DNA from 2 places in the Heyndrickxia sp. FSL W8-0423 genome. Region 1 is predicted to be linked to the other one. Evidence: riboswitches for the same ligand, from Rfam matches in the RefSeq annotation. Region 1 holds a riboswitch; the other holds the start of a gene.
The links. Region 1 has a riboswitch for preQ1 ahead of queF (preQ(1) synthase). Riboswitches for the same ligand answer to the same signal wherever they lie in the genome.

Region 1 (12,454 bases):
GGGTGGACGAATTGTTTTTGCCGATACCGTATTTGCAACTTTGGATGCCAAAGATGAAATGATTCGGGATGCGAAGCGAAAAAATTTCAACCGCTTAGCGGAGGATTTGGAACGAGAGTATTATACAACCATCTCAGTTTTACAAGATATTTTTAATCAAAATGGCTTTTCCGTTTCATTCACGAAATTGAATCCATTTGTTTGGTTGATTGATGCTGAAAAAGTAGATTCATAGATACGATTAGCTAAAAAGAGGGATAGGCAATGGAATATGCAAAGCATGTTAGTGAATTGATTGGAAATACACCGTTAGTTGAAATTACATCTTATTCACTTCCAAAGGGTGTTCGTTTATTTGCGAAACTGGAATATTTTAATCCAGGAGGCAGTGTCAAAGATCGTTTAGGTCAATATTTAGTGAAACGAGCATTAGAAGAAGGGAAGCTGCAGGAGGGTGGAACCATTATTGAGCCGACAGCTGGTAATACGGGGGTCGGCCTAGCATTGGCTGCTATTAAGTTTGGGGTAAAGGCGATTTTCGTTACACCAGAAAAGTTTAGCATTGAAAAGCAAACACTCATGCGGGCACTTGGTGCAACGGTAGTAAATACGCCTACAGAATTGGGAATGCAAGGTGCAATTGAGAAGGCTAAGGAACTTTTAAAAGAAATTCCTAATTCCTATTACCCTGGACAATTTCAAAATTTCGCGAATCCGGATACGTATTATGAAAGTTTAGGACCGGAGATTTACGATGCTCTTGATGGGAAGATTGATGTGTTCGTGGCGGGTGCAGGTTCCGGTGGTACGTTCATGGGAACTTCCCGCTTTTTAAAAGAAAAACTCCCTAATATTAAAACAGTTGTTGTTGAGCCAGAAGGTTCCATTTTAAATGGTGGTGAGTCTGGATCACATCGGACAGAAGGGATAGGAATGGAATTTTTGCCGCCATTTATTGATCGGGAGTATTTCGATGAGATTCATACGATCCCGGATGAGGATGCGTTTTTTCGCCTAGCAGAGATTGCGCGAAAAGAGGGGCTTCTAGTGGGGAGTTCTTCGGGGGCTGCTTTAGAAGCATGCTTAAGAGAAGCAAGGCAAGCAAAACCTGGCACGAATATTGTGACCATTTTTCCAGATAGCAGTGAACGATATATAAGCAGCGGGATTTATCAATTCAATGAAAGGTGAGAAAAAAGATGAAGAAAAAAACAAAGTTTATTCATGGCGGCATTAGTCGTGATCCATATACAGGAGCTGTTTCAACTCCTATCTATCAAGTAAGTACGTACAAACAAGAGGGAGTCGGGAATTTTAAATATGAATATTCAAGAACGGGAAATCCAACTCGTGAATCATTGGAAAAACTGATTGCAGATATTGAAAATGGAACGCGCGGCTTTGCCTTCGGATCTGGGATGGCTGCGATTACTGCTGTGATGAATTTATTCTCATCAGGCGATCATATTATTGCAACAGATGATGTGTACGGCGGGACGTTCCGTGTGATGACAAAGGTATTAAATCGTTTCAATCTTGAAGTCACTTTTGTCGATACAAGTGACTTAGAGGCAGTGAAAAATGCCGTCCAACCAAATACGAAGGCAATTTACGTTGAAACGCCAACAAATCCGTTGTTGAAAATTACTGATATTCGTGCGGTGAATGAGATTGCAAAGGAGAAAGGACTAAAACTGATTGTCGACAATACCTTTAGCACTCCTTACTGGCAAAATCCATTGGATTTAGGTGCAGATATCGTCCTTCATAGTGCAACGAAATATCTTGGCGGACATAGTGATGTCGTTGCTGGTTTAGTTGTTGTTAATGATGAAAAATTGGGTGAGGATGTTCATTTTATTCAAAACTCAACAGGCGGTGTTCTTGGTCCGCAAGATAGTTGGTTATTAATTCGTGGGATTAAAACATTAGGAATTCGCATGGAGGAAATTGAAAAAAATACGTTGGATGTCGTGAAATTTCTTAAAGAGCATCCGAAAGTGGAAAAAGTCTTCTTCCCGGGTTTACCTGATCATCCTGGTCATGAAATCCATCGCGCACAAGCAGATGGGTTTGGGGGAATGATTTCCTTTACGGTAGAAAGCCAAGAAAAAGCATTATCTGTATTGAAAAATGTAAAATATTTTACATTAGCAGAAAGCCTTGGTGCGGTTGAAAGTCTTATTTCGATCCCATCATTAATGACACATGCGTCGATTCCTCGGGAGCGTCGTTTAGAGCTTGGAATTGAGGATGGATTAATAAGAATATCAGTAGGGATTGAAGATATCGAGGATCTCATCGAAGACTTAGGGCAGGCACTAGATTCTAAATAATTGCCTATTGACGGATATGACCATTTTTTATATGCTAAAAATTGTACAAATTCATACCCGTACATACGGGAGAGGTTCATAGCTGAAACCCTCTATAAAAAACTATGGATTCATGTCATTTAAAGCCATGTCCATATCAGGATATGGCTTTTCTTTTTGACCATTTATTATAGTAGCTATGAAAAACGTGAACCTCTCTTAAATGTACGAAACATTTAAAGGAGGTTTTTTTATGTCCGGAAGAAAAAAAGAAGAAGGACTAAATGATTTAACATTACTAGGGAATCAAGGAACGAAATATGCATTCGAATATGCTCCACAAATCTTGGAATCGGTTGATAACTTGCATGTGGATCGTGATTATTTTGTGAAATTTAATTGTCCGGAGTTCTCTTCACTATGCCCAATCACACACCAACCCGACTATGCAACCATGTATATCAGCTACATCCCTGATAAAAAAATCGTAGAAAGTAAGTCTTTAAAGTTGTATTTATTTAGTTTCAGAAATCATGGGGATTTTCATGAGGATTGTGTAAACATTATCATGAATGATCTTATCAAGTTACTAGACCCGCGTTATATTGAAGTTTGGGGGAAATTTACGCCACGCGGCGGGATATCGATTGATCCGTATTGTAATTATGGAAAAAAGGGAACTAAATTTGAGGATATGGCAGCATATCGTCTGATGAACCATGATATGTATCCTGAAACAGTAGATAATCGATAAGGAAGGAATCAAGCGACTATGCTGTTATATTTAAATGGAATATTTGTAGGTTTATTAATTTTATCTAATATTGTCGCGGTAAAATTATTTAGCATTGGTGATTGGGCAGTGTTGCCTGCTGCTGTCATCATTTACATTTTTACGTATCCGATTGTGGATACGATTGTTGAAGTGTATGGAAAGGATGCGGGACGTAAAACGGTAAAGGCAGGCTTAATGACACAAATGCTCGCCATTATTTTTATTACGATTACGATTTATTTGCCGTCTGCACCATTTTTTGAGCATCAAACAGAATATCGAACAATTTTAAGCGGCAGCTTTCGGGTCATTATCGCAAGTCTTGTTTCTTACGCCGTTAGTCAGAATCTGGATGTATTTGTTTTTAATAAACTGAAGCAAAAACATGGAGTGAAAAAGCTCTGGCTTCGAAACAATGCCTCGACTATGCTTAGTCAATTAGTGGATACAACGATTTTCATTTCAATCGCCTTTTTTGGCACAATGCCTGTTGCTGCATTAGCAACACTTGTCTTTACACAATACGTATTTAAATTTCTTGCTTCCATAGTTGCCACACCATTTGTTTATTTATTGGTAAAAATTATTCGGAAAAATAAAATAAACTCCATTTCGAAAGAAATAGAATATTTGTCCTAGTCTAAATTATGGTACAATAGATGTATGTCGATGCAGAGGACATTCTCTGCATCGAAGAGTTTTGTCTACATACACTTTCTTCACTCGTAAACTTTTTGAAATATTTTTGAAACCTTCTTAATCTTTTATCCGTAAATAAATCATAAAGAAAATTTGAAGGGTGTGATCATCATTCATCGTTTTCACAATTACACGTAAAGGATTTGGTGCGAATGACCATTTTCGGAACATCAATTGAAACGATTTATTTAGTTCTCCTAATTGTTGCGGGGAGTCTTACGATTCTTTATATCCTGTTTGGGGATATTTTCCACGGAATCGGGGAGGCACTCAGTTTTTTACATCCAACATTAGTGTTATCTTTTATCACCTTTTTTTCCGCATCCGGCTATATTTTTGAGCGCGTAACCTCATTATCTAGCATTCTTATTATGGCCATTTCGGCAATTATTGCAATTATACTCGTCACACTATTAAATGTATTTGTCCTTATTCCACTATCTTCTGCGGAAGAATCACTTAGCTACACTGAAGAATCTTTAAAGGGACGGGTAGGGAAATTAATCATTTCGATTCCACAAGACGGATATGGTGAAATAGTCATTGACAGCAAAAGCGGAATGATTTCTAAACCCGCTGCCAGCTACGAAAATCATGCAATTGAAGAAGGCAAACAGGTGTTAATCATCGAAGTAAAAGATGGGGTTCTTTATGTCGTTCCATATGAAAATAATCGACTATATAATGAAGACCTCGAAAAAATAGAAACGATATAATTTTTGTTAGGGGGAGAAGCTATGCTTGAAGGCGTAGGACTATGGGTTATCATTGGGATCGTTGCATTTTTGATTATTGCATTAATTGGTGTATTCATTACAAAATATCGAACAGCGGGCCCTGATGAAGCATTAATCGTAACAGGTAGCTATTTAGGTGGACGCAATGTTCATACAGATGAATCAGGTAACAAAATAAAAATCATTCGAGGTGGAGGTACATTTGTACTTCCTGTATTCCAACAAGCACAACCATTAAGCTTACTATCTAGTAAACTCGAAGTAACAACGCCTGAAGTGTATACCGAGCAAGGTGTGCCAGTCATGGCTGATGGTACGGCAATTATCAAAATTGGCGGATCCATTGGTGAAATAGCTACAGCAGCTGAACAATTTTTAGGAAAAACAAAACAAGACCGTGAGAACGAAGCGAAAGAAGTATTGGAAGGTCATCTTCGTTCAATTCTTGGTTCGATGACAGTTGAAGAAATTTATAAAAATCGTGATAAATTTTCTCAAGAAGTTCAACGTGTCGCATCACAAGATTTAGCCAAAATGGGATTGATTATTGTCTCGTTCACGATTAAAGAAGTTCGCGACAAAAATGGATACTTAGATTCTTTAGGGAAACCAAGAATTGCTCAGGTGAAACGTGATGCCGATATCGCAACGGCGGAAGCAGATAAAGAAACAAGAATTAAGCGGGCAGAAGCTGCAAAGGATGCTCAAAAAGCAGAACTCGAACGTGCAACTGAAATTGCGGAAGCAGAAAAAGTCAATCAGTTAAAAATTGCTGAATTCCGCCGTGAACAAGATATTGCGAGAGCGAAAGCCGACCAAGCATATGATTTAGAAACGGCTCGTGCGAAACAAGACGTAACCGAACAAGAAATGCAAATCAAAATCATCGAGCGTCAAAAACAAATTGAATTGGAAGAAAAAGAAATACTTCGTCGTGAACGTCAATACGATTCAGAGGTTAAGAAAAAAGCCGATGCCGACCGTTATGCAGTCGAACAGGCAGCGGTTGCAAATAAAGCGAAACAAATCGCCGAAGCAGATGCGAATAAATATCGAATTGAATCAATGGCAAAAGCAGAAGCGGAACGAGTCCGTGTAGACGGTCTTGCAAAAGCAGATGCACAAAGGGCGCAAGGGGAATCTGAAGCTGAAATTATCCGTTTAAAAGGTCTCGCGGAAGCAGAAGCGAAGAGAAAAATCGCCGAAGCGTTCGAAATGTTCGGTCAAGCGGCTGTTCTCGACATGGTGATGAAAATGCTTCCTGAATACGCGAAACAAGTGGCTAGTCCATTAGCTAACATCGACAAGATTACAGTCGTTGATACAGGCGGAAATGGCAGTGAAGGTGGCGCGAATAAAATTACAGGCTATGCAACAAACTTAATGTCTACTTTACAAGAATCATTAAAAGCATCTTCAGGTATTGATGTAAAAGAATTACTTGAAAACTTATCAGGAAAACACAATATTCGCGGCAGTATCGATCAATTAACGTATGAAATGAAAGAAACAAAAGGTCAGCTCGCAGCTGATAAAGAAGAATAAAGGATAAGAACGAAAAGGAACAACTACTCGATTAGTTGTTCCTTTTCTTGTTGACGGATGTTTTTGTAAATGGAGAAGAAATATCGGAATTCATCAAAAAGAAGACGGTCATACTCTATAAAATCAAAGTCATCAAAGAAGTCTTCTAATACATCGGGATCTGTATTTGATAATATGCCCGAGATTTCAATGGGAGTTTTTAAATGATTATACAGATGCCCATACCCTGAGTAAATAAACATATCCTCGATTTGGTGTTCTAAAATAATAATCACTCACTTTTTGTTTGTTTATGATTTAGTATTACCAATTAACTAGCGGTTAGTGCATTTATTTTGTTAAAGGAATCGGACAGATTATAGGATAGTAAATGAAGATAATAGTATATCCATATCAGTTTTATATTGGTTGGAGTTTGAAAAGGGGAGTTATGTATATGAAAGAGCTAGAATCATATAGATAAAAGGCTGAAACTACGAATTATGTATGTCAAAGCGCTCAAATGACATAGATAAAAGGTCAAAACTAAGAATTATGTATATCAAAAAAATGCATATGATACAGATTGAGCCATCTAATCCATTATAGCCAGTCCAATCAATCTCGGTAATCAATATTCAAAAATAATACCCATCGCCAAGTTAGCGATGGGTTACTAGAATAATAGACTTATTTTGCCACTGTTTGCAGTCTATTAATAAACTGCAATGAGCGTCCTGTACCGATAGCAACGGATTCTAATGGACTTGGAGCCAAATGAACAGGAACGATGATTTCTTTGCTCAGCCATTCTTGAATGCCATTAAGCATAGATCCGCCACCTGTTAAAATCACTCCTCTGTCAACGATGTCGCCACTAAGCTCAGCAGGACAGTTTTCAAGGGTTGCGCGAATACTTTCTAATATACTTAGGAGGGATTCGCGGATTGCACCTTGGATTTCCTTTGAGTGGATGCTAACTGTTTTTGGGAGTCCTGATACTAAATCACGGCCTCGGACATCCATTGAAATCCCCTCATGATCGACAAGTGCATAGCCAATTTCCATTTTTAATTGTTCAGCGGTACGTTCTCCAATGAGAAGATTGTAGTTTTTTCGAACGTATTGAATGATATCTTCATCCATTTTGTCCCCGCCGATGCGAAGAGTGTTGCAAGTTACTACCCCGCCATAGGAGATGATAGCTACTTCTGTTGTTCCACCGCCGATATCGACAATCACATTCGCAACTGGCTCGTCCACCGGTAAATCGGCACCAATCGCAGCAGCAACCGGCTCCTCAATTAAATGAACCGTTTTTGCACCCGCAAATTTAACCGCATCCTGGATGGCGCGACGCTCAACAGAAGTTGCACCAGAAGGAGTACATACTACAACACTTGGTTTGCGAACAGCAAAACCTAACTGCTTGCCGATTCTTTTCATGATTAATTTCAACATTTCAGTTGTAATATCATAATCGGCAATAACTCCATCTCGTAATGGACGAATCGCCACGATTTTTCCAGGAGTTTTTCCTATCATGTTTTTTGCATCTGTACCAAAGGCCAGTACACGTTTCGTTTCAGTATTAATTGCAACAACGGATGGCTCGTTTAAAATAACACCTTTATTTTTACTATAGACTAATATATTTGCAGTACCTAAATCGATCCCTATTTCTGTACCTGAAAACATATATGTTCACCTAACCCTTTTCATATGACTTTCTTCTTACATATACTACTTCAATAAAGTATAAGGTATTTATGAGGGTAATTATGAATACAGTTTATTCCATTACGTAATATTACATTTTTTAAAATAGGAATATTTTAGACAAGCCATGATAAGACTGGGGTAGGGGCGATTGGTTTTTATTTAAAAAAAGAGTGTGTTAACTAAATTTAAAAATTGTAATGTAACAAAATAATCAGGTGGATCGGTTTTACGTGTATATCGTTATGCGGATCATCGTTACCTTAACGAGCGTCGGATTATCAGATTGTGGATCATAGAATTTTGTTTGTGCCGCATGCAACTTGATTTGAGGATCATAGAAAAACGTTTGTGGATCATAGGCTCTATTTTGAATGAGAAATTTTTAGTTTGAGGATCATACAAATTCATTTGTGGATCATAGTCACTTTTCAAACGGCGATTTTTGGTTCGTAGATACGAGTCCCTGTTTAATAAAAAAGGTCCAAATCAGATGCGATTTGAACCTTTTTTATTAATACGTACGATACACATACGGATCCTCTGGTTTAGGGATTGTCTTCCATTTTGTTACTTCTAAAACAGGGATCGTTTTCTTAAATGGTTGATAATATTGATTACTTAATTTTCCTTCAACATTGATCCATTCATCATTTTTGAAATGAATATCTTTCGGAAACTGCACGAGCATCCCGAAAACGCCAGAATCGGCAATACAGTGAATAATTCCAAAACGGAATAAGAAAATTTGATTCGATTCAAGTTCCTTTTCATTGTACGTAAAGCCTTGAACCTGAATGGTTTTGTCATCAAAATAACCCGGGAACTTATAAATGGTTTCCATCCCAATGAGAAAGTCTTTATCATTCAAGACAACTTTTTGCTCATTGTTAACAAATTTTTTCTTCGCCTTATCCATGTACTCGTCATAGCCTTCCTTCCCGTAGTAAATACTTGAATCAGGCTGTAAAAATTGGTGGATGGCAGATGAATCTTTATCATTATACACATCAAAGTGAAAGCCTTTTGCCTTAACAATATTAGAATCAAGTGTTGCAATCGGAATAAAGAAGACAGAAATTATCGGGAAAATCAGAACAGGATAGAAAATATACTCTTTCCACCCTTTTCTAACATGGTGATGATCACACCCAGGTCCACAATCGTCTTCAGAAGCTTTATCTCCCTTTACATAAATAATAAGTTGAACAAACGTAAGGAAAAACATAACATAAATTGTAATGTAGGAGATATAAGAATACTTCATATTAATATATTTAGAGATGTTGCCTGTTACATGCAGATGCATGAAAAGAAACGAAAATCCAAGTAAAATAAGAAATCTAAGCATCTTTTTCCCTCCTAACTTATAAAAATCCTATAACTACTGAACCTAAAAAGACGAAGATACTTACATAGATAAATAAATATAGAACAAACTTAGATTTGAATGCACTTAACATCATTAACGTATTTTTAATATCAAACATTGCACCGAACACAAGAAAGGCAACTAATGAATTCAATGAAAACGTACTTTGGAATGATGCTGCGACAAATGCGTCTGCCTCTGAACATAAAGAGAGGATATACGACAATGCCATCATCACGATATTCGATGAGTAATCACCATGTCCAATCGCAGTTAAAGTAGATGTTTTTAAAAATGTTTGCATCGCTGCGGCAATAAATGCACCGAGAATTAAAAACTTACCAACTGAAAAGAATTCATCAATTGAGTGTTGGAGCGTCCCTTTCATTTTTCCAATAAAACCACGTCCATGATCGTGATGGTGATGATCATGTGCTTCATTTCTTAGTTGGGAATCTTTAAATTGATAGGACAAAATGAATCCGATGATAAGGGCGACAACAAAAGAAAGCCCGCCTCGATAAAGCACCATTCTCCAACTGTTTCCAAAAGCAATATAAGTCGAAAATAAAACAATCGGATTAATAATCGGTCCGGTCAACATGAAACCAATCGCTGCATGAAGTGGGACACCTTTGGCCATTAATCGTCTTGTAATCGGAACAATTCCACATTCACACGCTGGAAATAATGCACCGATAATTGTAGCTGACAGCACCGCTAAAAAGCGATTTTTTGGAATTACCCTGGCAATCATCTCTTCAGTAATAAACATTTGAATTACGCCTGAAATAATGACACCTAATAGAACAAATGGCAATGATTCAATTAATATACTAATAAAAATTGTATTCATTTGTAAAAATGATTGAGAAAACAATTAATCCACCTCCGAATAGATATGGAAGTTCTTCGACTAAAATTAACTTGTCTATTATAGCACACTATTAAAATTACGTATGAGTAGAAAAACTCCTTTAATGGAAATGAATTCATGCTACAAACAGATTGAGGGAGGAACATTCGATAATCATGTAGAAATTATCTACGAGGAGGGGCCATATGGAAATACATAATGATTTTTCGAAAGTAAATCTTGAAGAAATGAAAGAAATATATTCATCTGTCGGTTGGACAAAGCATTCCGAGGAAATTATTAAGCAAGTATTCGAAGCGAGTAATGTACTTGCTTTTGTCACCGTAAATGGTCGGATTGTTGGATTTGGAAGGGCAATGAGCGATGGCGTGTTTAATGCGGCAATTTATGATGTTGTTGTACACCCGGATTTCCAAAAACAAGGGATCGCAAAACAAATTATGCAGTATTTGCTTGATGAGCTAAGTGATGTTTCCTGCGTTCATTTAATCTCTACAACGGGAAATGAGGGCTTCTATAAGAGGCTTGGTTTGAAAAAATTAAAAACGGGAATGGCCAGGTACTTGAATCCGAATCTAGCACATGAATATTTAGAATAGCATTAGACAAAAACGCTTGGAAATTTAATTCCAAGCGTTAGTTGTTATTTACTCCGAAAAGAACTGCGCAAGTTCTTCACTTTCTCTTTTGCGCATTTTACGATGCTCGGCTCTTCTTTTTGCTGTTTCATTTAACCATTTTTCTTGATCAGTTTCAGGAACGACAATCGGAACCTCAACCGGACGACCGTTTTCGTCTATGGCAACGAAGGTTAGAAAAGATAAAGCGGCAATCGCTTTTTCTCCTGTTAAAAGACGTTCGGAAGTAATTTTTACAAAGACCTCCATTGAGCTTCGTCCTGTATAAGTGACCATCGCCTCCAATGTAACGGCATCGCCGACCCGAATCGGTTTGATAAAATCAACTGAGTCAGTTGATGCAGTAACAATGGGATTTCTTGCGAATTTGGTAGCTGCAATCGATGCAGTGTCATCTATGTAAGCCATTAATTTGCCACCAAATAATGTTCCGTGATGATTTGTATCAGGCGGGAGAACATGACTCGTTTTTATTGTTAACGTTTCTCTCATAAATTTCGTCGGACGGTTACTCATTTTATTCACCTCAATTTAATTTTACTATATCCAATGAGCATCATGATTATTTGACTAGTTAATAATACCATAATTTTACCGAGAAATTATATTAAAATAGCCTTTACCTTAGTAATGAAGTAGCTTATTACTTTGATGACTTGTTAAAATATGGATGAAATCAATTGACAAAGAAGAGGGATTACACATAATCTATAAATAAGGTTATTACTTTCGTGGAGGATCCGACATGTTCATGCAAATTGCTAGGAATTTTCGACATCCACATAATTTTTTTAGGCTTCGTTCCCGCCAAAGGGGATGAAGCCTTTTTTCTTTAGTTCACTACCGTACTATTTTAATCAAGGGGGAAGAACAAATGATTCAATTAACAGGAAATACATTAACAATCAATGAAGTAAAAAAAGTGTTATTCGACAATGAACGAGTCGAAATCGCTAAAGCGAGTATGGAGAAAGTAAATCAGAGTCATGAAGCAGTACAACGAATTGTAAAAGAGAAGAAAGTTGTTTATGGAATTACAACTGGTTTTGGAAAATTTAGTGATGTTTACATTGATTCAGAAAATGTCGAAGAACTGCAATTAAATTTGATCCATTCTCATGCATGTGGGGTTGGTGAACCATTTCCTGAAATCGTTTCAAGGGCGATGCTATTATTACGTGCAAATGCTTTGACAAAAGGATTTTCCGGTGTGCGTCCATTAATCATTGAAACGCTTGTGCAATTTATCAATGCCGGCATCCATCCGGTCGTGCCACAACAAGGCTCATTAGGAGCAAGTGGTGATTTAGCGCCATTATCACATCTTGCACTTGCGATTATGGGAGAAGGGGAAGTTTTTTATAAAGGTGAAAGAGTTCCTACGGAAGTAGCCCTAAACGATACAGGAATCGAACCTGTTACTTTGCAGGCGAAGGAAGGGTTGGCCCTTATTAACGGGACACAGGCAATGACTGCTATGGGTGTCGTGGCCTATATTGAGGCGGAGCAACTAGCAAAACAAAGTGAGTTAATCTCTTCTATTACAATAGAAGCATTACAAGGGATTATTGATGCCTTTGATGAGGATGTTCATGTTGCCCGCGGGTATCAACAACAAGTGGATGTTGCAAGAAGAATGCGTGAATATCTATCTGACAGTAAACTTATTACCCGGCAAGGCGAGCTGCGAGTACAGGATGCGTATTCATTAAGATGTATCCCACAAGTACATGGTGCCTCATGGCAAGCACTAGATTATGTAAAAGAAAAATTAGAAATTGAAATCAATGCCGCTACT
Region 2 (12,454 bases), 100 kb from region 1:
CCTCATTCATATAGTCAACAAGGAATTTTAATTAATGAAGCTGGAAAAAAATTAGGCTTAAATCCATTTCCTACACCGTTAGCAATTAACTCTAATGTTGATAATGGATTTCCGATTTGCGGGAATTTAACAAGCTGTACTGATTATGCATGTCCCGTTGGTGCAAAGGCAGATAGTTTTACAAGAATATTGAAACCGTTATTAAAAGATAATAAAGTATCCCTTTATACAAATACTAAAGCAATGGAAATTATCCAATGTAAACCTGATACAGTTGATTTAATAAAGTGTATAAATCTTAAAACTGGTGAAAATTTTGAAGTAAAGGCAAAGCATTTTGTTTTAGCATGTAACGCAATTCAGAGCTCTGCATTGGTTTTACGTTCTACTAACAAGTGGTGGCCAAATGGTATCGGTAATAAGCATGGACTAGTTGGTGCAGGATTAAGCTTTAAAGTTAGTGAGTTTGTATCAGGATGGGTAAATGAGCATCAATTTGATGAAGTAAAGCCATTACTAAAAGGACTATATTCAACTATATCTATTACAGATTATTATGTTGATGGAAATTGCCCCTCAGGATTAGGTGGATTAATCTATGAAACTAATCCTTGGTTTGATATACCTAGTAAAAATAAAGGAGTATTTGTACAATTAGAATGTATACTTGCTGATCAACCGATGGCTACAAATAGGGTGAAATTATCTAATAAAAAAAATGAATTGGGTTTACCTAGGATTCTAATTGATTACAAGACACATGAAGTAGATTCTCGGAGGTTATATTACATGAAAGAGCGTGCAAAAGAAATACTAAGGGCAATGGGAGCTAAAGACATAAGCTGTACACCATCAAATTATTATTTAGGAAGTGCACATTTACACGGAACTTGTAGGGCTGGTTCAGATGAAAGTTCCTCAGTAGTCAATAAATTCGGTAGATTTCACTCATTAGATAATTTATATGTAGCTGACGGATCCTTTATGCCTTTTGCAGGTGGTGTAAATCCTACATTAACAATACAAGCTAATGCAATGAGAATTGCAGATAATATTATAATTTAATAGTGGTGTCAATCTAAGTATGTTTTTATTTAGTTTTGTATTTTTATGTATTTGGGATGAACCTTAGGTTAAGTCTATGTTTTATAACTTATGGGATATCGTAATATTGTATTTATACTAGGTGTTTAAACCTACTTAATACATCAAATCTAAATAATCTACCCATCATTTATTTGGATTTGTTGACGAGTAAGAGTAATGTTGGTTGTGGGTCATTTAGTAGGAAGTAAATCGTTTAAATTTCAGGTGCAAGTACCTTGAAAGAGTCGTTTTCGAATTTATTCCCTAATTTTGGACATAAGTTAAATTGTTATTTTCCCACTATTCTAAAATTACGTTACGGTTTAATAATACGAACAATATGGTTAACATGGTGGTTCTGCGGACATGATTCACCTAATAAGAAGCCAACTATTGACCACCTCCAAACATGTTTCAGCGTGTAGGGGGCAATCTGTTTAGTATAGCTCCACCGGTGCTGTTCTCGAAAAAGAGTACCTTCTGCTAAGTCTTTTAAAAAGCAAAAATCCCTTGCTTTTTGTCCGAAATCTGGGATTTTATTCTGGTTAAAGATTTTTAGTTCCCTATAAACCCCCTATAGTCACAACTGGCTAGTTGTTATTCGCTTATTTTTATCAGGTGTGATTTTTTAGGGATTGACCGAAAAAAAGATTCAAGAGGGATATGGGGATATTTGAAGAATAAACAGTTGGCAAATTAGGCACGTTTCTCCTTGTTACTCATGTAAATATACAAAGTTTATCGATTTCAGGATTAGAATTTGAGTGAGTTTCCTCTGCTGCTTTATCATTCAACCATTCCGATTACTTGCATTGGAGTTCTTCCATAGTGGTAGGGTGGGGAATGCTCATTGGAGCATTAGTATCAGCTTCATCCGTCCACCTTGGAAATTCAGCTAATTCTCTTTGTCGGTATTTCTTTACAGTATCATTTGCCATTTGTGGAAAGTTAACCCATTTTTGCTGAAATATGAATGTGCATTCTGGTACAATAAATACATATATTCATGAAAGGGGCATGGATGATGAGCAAAAATGCGTTTTTTCAAATCGAATATAAACATACACTTTCAAAAGAATATGTAGATGCCATCAGTCATGCCCTTTTACGTTTAACTGAGAGAAATTTTTTTCTTTCAGCACTGCCATTAAAGAAAAACCTTCTAGTCTTAATAAGGGCTCTAACAGTAATCGCTCTTATTTATACTTGTTTTTCAAAATGGACGCGTTTGTTTAAGAAATAAAAGATTGGTGCCCCGATAGCCATGACTACAAATTCACCGATTGCGGTAGTTAGCCAGGTAATAAGAAAAGGAAGGTCAAGGGCTAGCTGCAGCTCATAAGCAATGATAAACATTGTAAAGGTGAACACAATAGTATTAACAATCATACGTCCCCATATATTTTTAATAAAATATGATACCCCAATCGTAATCAATAATGCAATAATTGATTGCCCCACACCATAAATTAGATCAAAATTCGGCATTGGTGATAGAAAGAAGTTCGCAAGAATGACTCCTAAAACAATTCCAAAAAAGTATTTTTTATTAAAAACGATTAAGTGGTTAAACATTTCCGGAATCCGGAATTGAATCGCCTTGAATCCGATCGGCTGGATAACAAGGGAAATTACAAAATACAATGCGGCAATAATCGCATTTACAACGAGTGTTTTTACTTTCATATATTTTTCTCTCCTTAGTTTTTTATCGTGGGATGGTTACGAACCACGTCTTTCAAAAATATTCAAGCTATTATAGTATAATATATATTACAATCACGTCAATCATTACTGCAAAACTAGTAGAAAAAGGAAAAGATGCATATGACTCCATTTACTTCACAAGTCATTTCAATTATTCAACATATCCCCGAAGGTAAAGTCATGACTTACGGACAAATTGCGACATTAGCGGGAAGTCCGAGGGCAGCGAGACAAGTCGTCCGCATCCTTCACTCAATGAGTAAAAAGCACCGACTACCATGGCATCGTGTGGTAAATGCGAAAGGCCAAATTGGCTTTACGGATGATGAATATTTTCAAATACAAAAATTTTCTCTTGAAAATGAAGGAATTGAATTCGGCTTGAATGATCGGATTGATCTTGGAAAGTATCGGTTTCATCCGAAATAATTATCAAGATAAAACAATATGAAATGTTTCGACAGGGCCTGTGCAACGATATGTACTGCACAGGTTATTGCATGCTCAATTGCCTCCTCTTAAGTTATTTAAATTTATGAAAAAATAATAATACATCATCACGTTGCACATTTTCCCTGCAACAAATGGTTATGAAAGCGCAACCAATAGCTTGATAATTTCTGATAAACTAAAAATATGTTAGGGGGAATCAATTATGTATTTAGATGAAAGGAGTAATTCTTTATTAAAAGAGGTTATTGGTAACCCCGAAATATCAAATGCAAGACTTGAGGAAAAGTATCAATTATCTCGAAGGCAAATTAGTTATAGCTTTAAGAAAATCAATGACTGGTTACTGGAAAAAAATTTTCCGGCCATTAAACGAACAAATAGTGGGAAGTTTATTGTGAATCCGGTATTAATCGAATTGTTTACTGAAACGATTGAACCATCTAAACAAAAATATATTCCTTCGGAAAAAGAAAGAGCAGTTCTAATTCTATTAATGATTTTAAGCAGTAATGAGGAATTATCATTAATACATTTTACCTCCGTAATGGAAGTGAGCAAAAACACCATACTGCGGGATCTGAAATCGGCTCAAAATATAGTCGCTAAATATGATTTAACAATTGTTTATTCGAGAGTAAAAGGCTATGATCTTTCGGGAACTGAATGGAACAAAAGAAAACTTTTAGTAGATGTTTTACAATCCGTATTTAGTATTTATAATGGTGAATCCTATATTGAACAAATAATTGAAATACAAGGGAAAGAGATTCAAAGGCTGAAAGCACAAATGGAAGAGGTTGAAACGAGACTTCATTTGAAATTTAGTGATGAAAGAATGAAACTTCTCCCTTATGTTATTGCTATTATTTCAAAAAGAATAAATAGAGGTAAGCTCGTATCTAATCCTTACCATATTGATTATGAAGAGTTATCTGATACAAAGGAATTTGAAGCGGCTGAAATCCTCATTCAGGATGGGAAAGATATTCCAAAGGCTGAACGTTTATTTCTAACGTTGCAGTTGCTAACATCAAATGTATTATCGTCACAATTTTTAACAAAAAATGAATTGCCACAATTCATCCAAGCATTGAGAGATAGTTTAGATCTTTTTGAGAAAAAAGCAGTTATCGTTTTAAAAGATAAAGATGCATTACTGGAAAGATTAGTTTTGCACATGAAACCGGCATATTATCGAATTAAATATCATTTAACGACCAATTATTCGATGATTGAGAAATTTAGTGAAGAATTTGATGCAATCCATTATATTGTCAAAGATTCAATTAAACCGCTGGAAGAATATATAGGATGTAGTATTCCTGAAAGTGAAGTTATGTTTATTACAATCTTCCTCGGTGGACATTTAATCAATAGTGGTGAAACAATTCAAATAAAGAAAAAGGCTGTCGTTGTTTGTCCAAATGGAGTATCTATATCAAAGTTGATGGAAAATACATTAAGAGGATTGTTTCCTGAAATTTATTTCTATAATGCACTATCTGTTCGTGAATTTGAAAATTTCAATAGAGAAATTGATATTGTCTTTTCTCCAGTACCTTTGCAAACAGACAAACAGCTTTTTATTGTTGAACGATTTATTACTGATTTTGAAAAAGTTCAGCTTCGCCAACGTGTAATGAAAACGATTTTTGGATTAAATTCATCCGTTATTAATGTGAATCAAATTGTGGATATTATTGGAAAGTATGCAAAAATTGAAGAAAAACAGGGATTAATTAATGCATTACAGGATTATTTTTCGATTCAAGAATCTGATCCAACTAAACAAAAGGCAGGATGTTATTTGTCTGATTTAATTACACCAGAAACGATGGTTATACGAGACCATGTGGATAGTTGGCATGACGCGATAAAAATCGCTTCGGAGCCACTTTTGAATAAAGGGGTTATTACAAAGCAATATGTGGATACCATGCTTGAGCAATATCCGACGATGTCTCCATATATTTTGCTTAGAATGAATATAGCGATCCCACATGCAAGTCCGGAAGATGGTGTTCGTTCAATAGGGATGAGTTTATTAAAAATAAATAATGGATTAGATGTAGGAGGCAATCAAAAAATTCATCTTGTAGTTGTTATTGCAGCAGTTGATAAAAATCAGCATTTTCAAGCATTAATGCAATTGATGAAGCTAGCTAGTACATCTGCAGATATCAAAAAAATGATACAAATGGATGCCCTAGATCAACTATATGAACTCATTCAAACCTATTCAAAATAAGCATGCAACATCAAGGAGGGGAAACGAAGATGACTTTAGGGCAATTCTTAAAAGATGATTTAATAAAAGTCAATTTAGAGTGTGAGAACAGGGAACAATTATTTGAAATACTGGCAAAAGAAGCATTGAAACAGGGGTATGTTACAGATCAATTTCTAACAAAAGTAATTGAAAGAGAATCCGTCTTCCCGACGGGATTATGTATGAATAATTATAATGTGGCCATTCCCCATACAGATCCTGAATTCGTTAAGGAACAATTTATTGCTGTGGCAACATTAAAAAAACCTGTGTCGTTTCAGCTTATGGATGACAAAACCAAAGAATCAGACGTTAACGTAGTATTAATGCTAGGCTTGAATGAACCGCATAGTCAATTAACAGTTTTACAACAAATCATGCAGATCATTCAAGACGGTAGCAAAATCGAGCAAATGTTATTAGCAAACAATATTGAAGATATTTATACGGTATTTAACCAAATGGAAGAAAACAATTAGGAGGAAATAATAATGAAAAAAACAGTACTTGTCGCTTGTGGAGCAGGAATCGCAACATCAACAGTGGTTTGTGAAAGAGTAGAAAATTTATTAAAGGATAATGGTATTAATGCCGAGGTTGTACAATGTAAAATTGCAGAGGTAGCTTCACGCCAAGATGGGGCTGATTTAATCGTATCAACAACAATCTTACCAACTACGTATAATATTCCTGCATTAACGGCAACAGCTTATATAACAGGAATAGGTATGGAAGCATTAGATCAAAAAATTATTGATCATTTAAAATAATAATCAATATTCTTCAGCGAAATGATTTACTTTAAAAACCAAGTAATTTAATTGATTTACTTTCATTTAAGAACAAATTAAATAATAACAATTGGAGTGAATGTCATGAAAAAATATACAGTATTAGTCGCTTGTGGGGCAGGAATCGCAACATCAACAGTGGTCTGTGAAAGAGTAGAAAACTTATTAAAAAATAACGGGGTGAATGCTGAGGTTGTACAATGTAAAATCGCAGAAGTTGCTTCTCGTCAAGAAAGCGCGGATTTAATCGTATCTACTACGATTCTACCAACAACTTACAATATTCCAGCACTTACAGCAACAGCCTATATCACGGGAATCGGAATGGAAGCGTTAGATCAAAAAATTCTCGACCATTTAAAGTGAAACACTGTTAGCAAAAATGAATTTTGTAGTTTACGAGATGGGGGTTAAGCATGGACAAACTATTATCCGGTGTACAGTACGTTTTAAATTTAGGACCTACTGTCATCTTACCAATTGCCATTTTAATTTTAGGATTAATTTTTAGAGTAGGGTTTAGTAAAGCGTTTAAATCAGGAATTACCATTGGTATCGGGTTTGTTGGGATTAATTTAGTTATTGGTGTATTAACCGATAACTTAGGTCCAGCAGCACAAAAAATGGTTGAAAGATTCGGCTTGAATTTAACGATTATCGATACAGGTTGGCCATCTGCGGCTGCACTTTCTTGGGCTTCACCAGTTGCGGCGATCCTTATCCCAGTTTGTTTAATTGTAAATATTATTTTAATTCTATTGAAAGTGACAAAAACACTTGATATTGATATTTGGAACTATTGGCACTTTATTGCAGCTGGTGCAACAGGCTATATCATCACAGGAAGCTGGTGGTTTGCTATCCTTTGCGCAGTTATTTATGAAATCGCTGTCTTATTTGTTGCTGACAAAACAGCTCCAATGGTCCAAAAGTTCTATGGGCTTGAAGGTATTTCCATGCCAACAGGTTCTACTGCAGCTTTTGCTCCAATCGGAATTTTAATTGGTTGGTTAGTATCGAAAATCCCTGGTATCAAAAAATTAAATGCAAATCCAGAAAGTATTCAAAAACGTTTTGGTATTTTTGGAGAACCAATGATGATGGGATTGATTTTGGGGATTATTATTGGTCTTCTAGCAGGTTATGACATTGGCGGTATATTAAAAATTGGAATTTCGATGGCGGCAGTTATGCTACTAATGCCACGCATGGTAAAAATCCTAATGGAGGGTCTAATTCCAATTTCAGAAGCAGCACGTACATTTTTACAAAAACGTTACGGTGATCGTAAATTATATATCGGTCTGGATGCAGCACTTTCAGTAGGACATCCGGCAGTTATGTCAACAGCATTAATTCTCGTTCCTATTACATTATTCTTAGCTGTAATTTTACCAGGTAATAAAACCTTGCCATTTGGTGATCTAGCAACAATTCCTTTCTATATCGCTTTCGTTGTTGGATCACGCAGAGGAAATATCATTCATTCACTGATTGCAGGTACCGTCATGGTAGCATTAGCACTTTACATGGCTACTAATTTCGCCGGAGTACACACAGCAATGATGGAAGGTGCTCAATTTAAAATGCCAGAAGGTGCAACGAAGATTACAAGCTTAGATTTAGGTGGTAACTTGTTTAACTGGTTAATTTTGAAATTTTCACAAGCTTGGCACGCAATATTCTAATGAGTTTAAGACTATAAGGAAATCGACCTTCACGCCGATATCTTCTCTTTTACAAGATAGATCAGTGATCTATTAAACTAGTAATCTCTAAAAAGGAGGCACATCATGAAAGCTGCAGTTTTGCACTCAGAAAATGAAATTATTTATCAAGATATTGAAATTAGTGAATGTCAGCCAAATGAGGTGAAGGTGAAAGTCATGGCTGCCGGAATATGCGGATCAGATACACATAAAATGGTCAGCAAATGGAAATATCCGCTTCCTGCCATTATGGGTCATGAATTCGCAGGTTATGTTGTTGAAAAAGGAAAAGATGTCACGAATGTGGAGATTGGAGATCGTGTTGCAGCGATTCCTTTTATTCCTTGTAATGAATGTGAATATTGTCTGCGAGGTCAATTTTCTTTATGTGAAAATCATGGGATGATTGGATCAAAGTCATTTGGTGCTTTTGCTGAATTTGTGAACATTCCAGCAAAAAACGTATTACCAATTGGTGAAATGAGCTTTGAAGATGCAGCGATGATTGAACCTTCAGCAGTTTCTTTACATGGGGTTTTAAATATTCATCCTCAGCTTGGAGATGTAGTCGCCGTATTTGGTGTGGGAACAATCGGGATTCTTGCCATTCAATGGCTTCGTGTAGCAGGAGTGAAAGAAATCATTGCGATCGATATATCCGATAAAAAACTGCAGGATGCAATGGATTTGGGCTGTGAAAAGTCTATCAATCCATTAAAAGAAGATTTGATCAAAAAAATTTATGAATATACAAATGGATTAGGAGTAGATATCGCTTTTGAATGTGCGGGGTCAAAAATTACCCAAGAACAATGCTTACTAATTACTCGCAAACAAGGGAAAGTAGGTTACCTGGGAATTGCTTATTCTGATGTCACCCTTTCTGAAAAAGCTTTCGAAAATATTTTTAGAAGAGAATTAACGTTAAAAGGATTTTGGAATTCCTATTCTGCACCATTCCCAGGAAAAGAATGGATGAATACGATCGAGTTTGTTCAACAAGGAAAAATCAAATTAAAAGAATTAGTTTCTCATCGCTATAAATTAGAAGATACCCAAAAAGCATTTAACATGATGATTAATCGTGAAGAAGAATACAACAAAGTAATGATTATCCCTAATGAGGAGTTAGAATAAAATGAAATCAGTAATGAAACTGGATCAAGGATATGACCAAATGTCCTTAGAACATATAGATGAACCACAAGCATATGATGATAAAGTGAAAATAAAAGTAGCATATACAGGGATTTGTGGCTCAGATATTCATACATTTAAAGGGGAATATAAAAATCCAACAACACCGGTTACACTCGGACACGAATTTTCCGGCGTAGTTGTTGAAATTGGTAAAGATGTCAAACATATAAAAGTTGGTGACAGGGTAACAAGTGAAACAACCTTTACAACTTGTGGGGAATGCGAATATTGTTTATCAAAAGATTATAATCTTTGCTCAAACCGAAAAGGGATTGGTACACAGGTTAATGGAAGTATGTCTGAATACGTCGTTTCTCGTGAAGAAAGTGTACATGTTTTATCTGATAAAATCAGCTTGTTATCTGCGGCTTTAACGGAGCCATTAGCATGCTGTGTCCATGCTGCATTAGAAAAAACCACTGTTACGAAAGACGACAAAGTACTAATTTTTGGACCTGGACCAATCGGTTTGTTACTTCTTCAAGTGGTTAAAGCCCAAGGGGCATTTGCGATTATGTCTGGGATTACAAAAGATGCACAGCGCTTAGAATTAGCAAAATCCTTAGGTGCTGATGTTATTGTTGATTCCCTTCAAGAAAATTTAGAGGAAGTTGTGTTACAGCATACAAACGGGTATGGTGTAGATAAAGTGTTTGAATGCTCCGGTGCAGTACCTGCTTTAAATCAAGGACTTCCATTAGTGAAGAAAAAAGGAACGTTTGTCCAAGTCGGTCTATTTGCAAATAAAACGAATCCGATAGATCAAGAATCTATTATTCAACGAGAGATTACGTATATCGGTTCCCGTTCCCAAAAACCAAGCTCTTGGAAAATTGCATTAAAGCTTTTAGAAGAAAATAAAATTGCAACTGATAAAATGGTTACCAAAACCGTTTCACTAGATGAGTGGCGACAAGGCTTTGAAGCAGCTATGTCTGGAGAAGAAATTAAAGTGATGATTCAGTCATAAAGTAACAAACTAATTGTTTCATATAAAAGTAGTATACCCGCAAGTTATATTTGGCTTGCGGGTTTATTCATCATTGATATAGGAGGTCTCCATATGTATCTTGATACTGCAAATATTAATGAAATTACGGAAGCTTTTTCTCTTGGAATAATGAAAGGTGTGACAACAAACCCTTCGATTCTTTTAACAGAAGGAAATCGATAATTAAAGAAATTCTTGATAAAACTGATGGAACTGTGTTTGTTCAAACGGTCGGAGAAACATACGAGGAAATGTATAATGACTGCCAGGAAATTCGTACATATGATCAAACAAAAATTGGAATAAAAATTCCCGCTACCTTTGAAGGATTAAAAGTAATCATGCAATTAAAAAATATGCTTAATAAACCTTTAACCGCTTCTAGTCTGGAAAAGTTTAATGAAGATGGGGAATTATTAAATGAAGGGACAAGAGGGTGATCAAATGAAACTAGTTGCAGCCTCTATTATGTGTGCCAATCAACTACAGTTAAAAAGCCAACTTGAAGAATTAGAACAGGCAAATGTCGATATGTTACATTGTGATGTGATGGACGGAGTGTTTGTGAATAATCTAGCCATGGGTCCATATGTTCTGGAAGAAATCAAACAAAAAACGAGAATCCCTCTTGATATTCATTTAGCGACCATCAATCCTAGTAAATACATTGATATGTTTGCTCCAATTCAACCAGAATATCTCTCCTTTCATGTCGAAGCAAGTGAGGATATTCATAGGGATTTAGCTAAACTGAAGGAGTATGGAATTAAACCATCATTAGCCCTAAGCCCACAAAGTCCGATTGAAATGATCACACCTTATTTAGAAGATGTATCAATGATTTTGATGATGACCGTTAACCCAGGATTCGCTGGACAACCGTTTAATTATCATGTGTTAAAAAAGATGGATGAATTAAATAAAATTCTGAACAAAATCAAGAACCGGCCACTAATTGAGGTAGATGGAAACATTAACAAAGAAACAATTCCACATCTGCTAAAAAGAGGAGCTAATGTATATGTTTTAGGGACATCTGCATTGTTCAACCACCAGACTGGAAGTTTTACTAATAAAGTTGATTCGATCAGAGCAATATTTAATAATACAAATGTTAATTAACAGAATGTCAATGAAATGTAGTTACTTTAATGTAATGCATCGATAAAAGAATATTTCCATTGCTCCAAAAAAATTGCGAATACAAAAACGCGAATAACTCCATTTACATAAATGGGGGTAATTGCGTTTAATTCTTCTCTCCTGGGGAGATAGTGAAGAACAAAAATAACTAAGAAATATTTGAATTTTTGATATAATGATAGAAAATTATGATAATGTAAAAAAGTGTTTTACCGTTTATCACCACTAATAAAAGGGATTAGAGGAGAAAACATGAACATAGAAGGTAAATCTTATACTAGAACGAAAGGAATCGTACTAGTCCTAACTGGTGCTTCATTATGGGGGATTTCAGGGACTGTAGCACAGTTTCTTTTTCAAAAGCAAGGGTTTAGTCCGGAATGGTTAGTCGTAATCCGTTTATTATTATCCGGTGTAATTCTATTAGGAATAGCAGCAAAAAAGGAATCAAAAAGTATTTGTGGAATATGGAAGAACAAGTATGATATTTTTCGCATATTATTGTTTAGTATTCTTGGGATGCTAGCGGTCCAGTATACATATTTTGCGGCGATTAAAGAATCGAATGCTGCAACAGCTACTGTTTTGCAATATTTAGCACCGGTTTTAATTTCTTGTTACCTAGCAATGAAATCGAAAAGGCTGCCAACTTTTAAGGAGATGGCAGCGGTAATTTTAGCCTTGTTAGGTACGATTCTTCTTGTTACACATGGCAATATTCAAAGCTTATCAATTTCTGGATTGGCATTGTTTTGGGGATTAGCTTCAGCTATTGCCTTGGCATTTTATACATTACAGCCTCATCAATTGCTTGCTAGTTGGGGATCAACAATCGTTGTGGGATGGGGAATGCTGATCGGAGGAGTAAGTTTTAGTTTTATCCATCCACCTTGGAAGTTTGAAGGCCATTGGTCATTTAACGCATTTTTTGCAGTAGCGTTTATTGTCTTGTTTGGAACACTCATTGCTTTTTATAGTTATTTAGAAAGTTTAAAGTATATCAGCGCATCCGAGACGAGCCTTCTAGCTTGTATTGAGCCATTGGCAGCAGCTGTTCTATCAATTGTTTGGCTGCATGTTGCTTTTGGTGTTGTCGATTGGTTAG

Region 2: it holds a riboswitch for preQ1, as region 1 does, so the genes downstream of both, MKY81_RS08005 (QueT transporter family protein) here and queF (preQ(1) synthase) in region 1, are expected to answer to the same signal.

Annotation. Positions count from the first base shown of each region.
Region 1 is NZ_JBBPBE010000001.1:1,688,983-1,701,436, forward strand. It holds gene MKY81_RS08470 (class I SAM-dependent DNA methyltransferase) at 1-235, shown strand, start outside; gene MKY81_RS08475 (PLP-dependent cysteine synthase family protein) at 265-1,191, shown strand; gene MKY81_RS08480 (bifunctional cystathionine gamma-lyase/homocysteine desulfhydrase) at 1,200-2,336, shown strand; PreQ1 riboswitch class I at 2,402-2,448, shown strand; gene queF (preQ(1) synthase) at 2,569-3,069, shown strand; gene MKY81_RS08490 (queuosine precursor transporter) at 3,088-3,729, shown strand; gene MKY81_RS08495 (hypothetical protein) at 3,942-4,505, shown strand; gene MKY81_RS08500 (flotillin family protein) at 4,527-6,071, shown strand; gene MKY81_RS08505 (hypothetical protein) at 6,095-6,346, opposite strand; gene mreBH (rod-share determining protein MreBH) at 6,741-7,748, opposite strand; gene MKY81_RS08515 (TIGR03943 family putative permease subunit) at 8,284-9,120, opposite strand; gene MKY81_RS08520 (permease) at 9,137-9,997, opposite strand; gene MKY81_RS08525 (GNAT family N-acetyltransferase) at 10,204-10,617, shown strand; gene MKY81_RS08530 (acyl-CoA thioesterase) at 10,666-11,172, opposite strand; gene hutH (histidine ammonia-lyase) at 11,531-12,454, shown strand, end outside.
Region 2 is NZ_JBBPBE010000001.1:1,587,222-1,599,675, forward strand. It holds gene MKY81_RS07995 (GMC family oxidoreductase) at 1-1,065, shown strand, start outside; gene MKY81_RS08000 (hypothetical protein) at 1,890-2,024, opposite strand; gene MKY81_RS08005 (QueT transporter family protein) at 2,287-2,772, opposite strand; PreQ1 riboswitch class I at 2,781-2,825, opposite strand; gene MKY81_RS08010 (MGMT family protein) at 2,914-3,222, shown strand; gene MKY81_RS08015 (BglG family transcription antiterminator) at 3,449-5,494, shown strand; gene MKY81_RS08020 (PTS sugar transporter subunit IIA) at 5,524-5,994, shown strand; gene MKY81_RS08025 (PTS sugar transporter subunit IIB) at 6,007-6,285, shown strand; gene MKY81_RS08030 (PTS sugar transporter subunit IIB) at 6,391-6,672, shown strand; gene MKY81_RS08035 (PTS galactitol transporter subunit IIC) at 6,723-7,994, shown strand; gene MKY81_RS08040 (galactitol-1-phosphate 5-dehydrogenase) at 8,100-9,152, shown strand; gene MKY81_RS08045 (zinc-binding dehydrogenase) at 9,154-10,185, shown strand; gene MKY81_RS08050 (transaldolase family protein) at 10,279-10,389, shown strand; gene MKY81_RS08055 (hypothetical protein) at 10,422-10,646, shown strand; gene MKY81_RS08060 (ribulose-phosphate 3-epimerase) at 10,651-11,328, shown strand; gene MKY81_RS08065 (DMT family transporter) at 11,602-12,454, shown strand, end outside.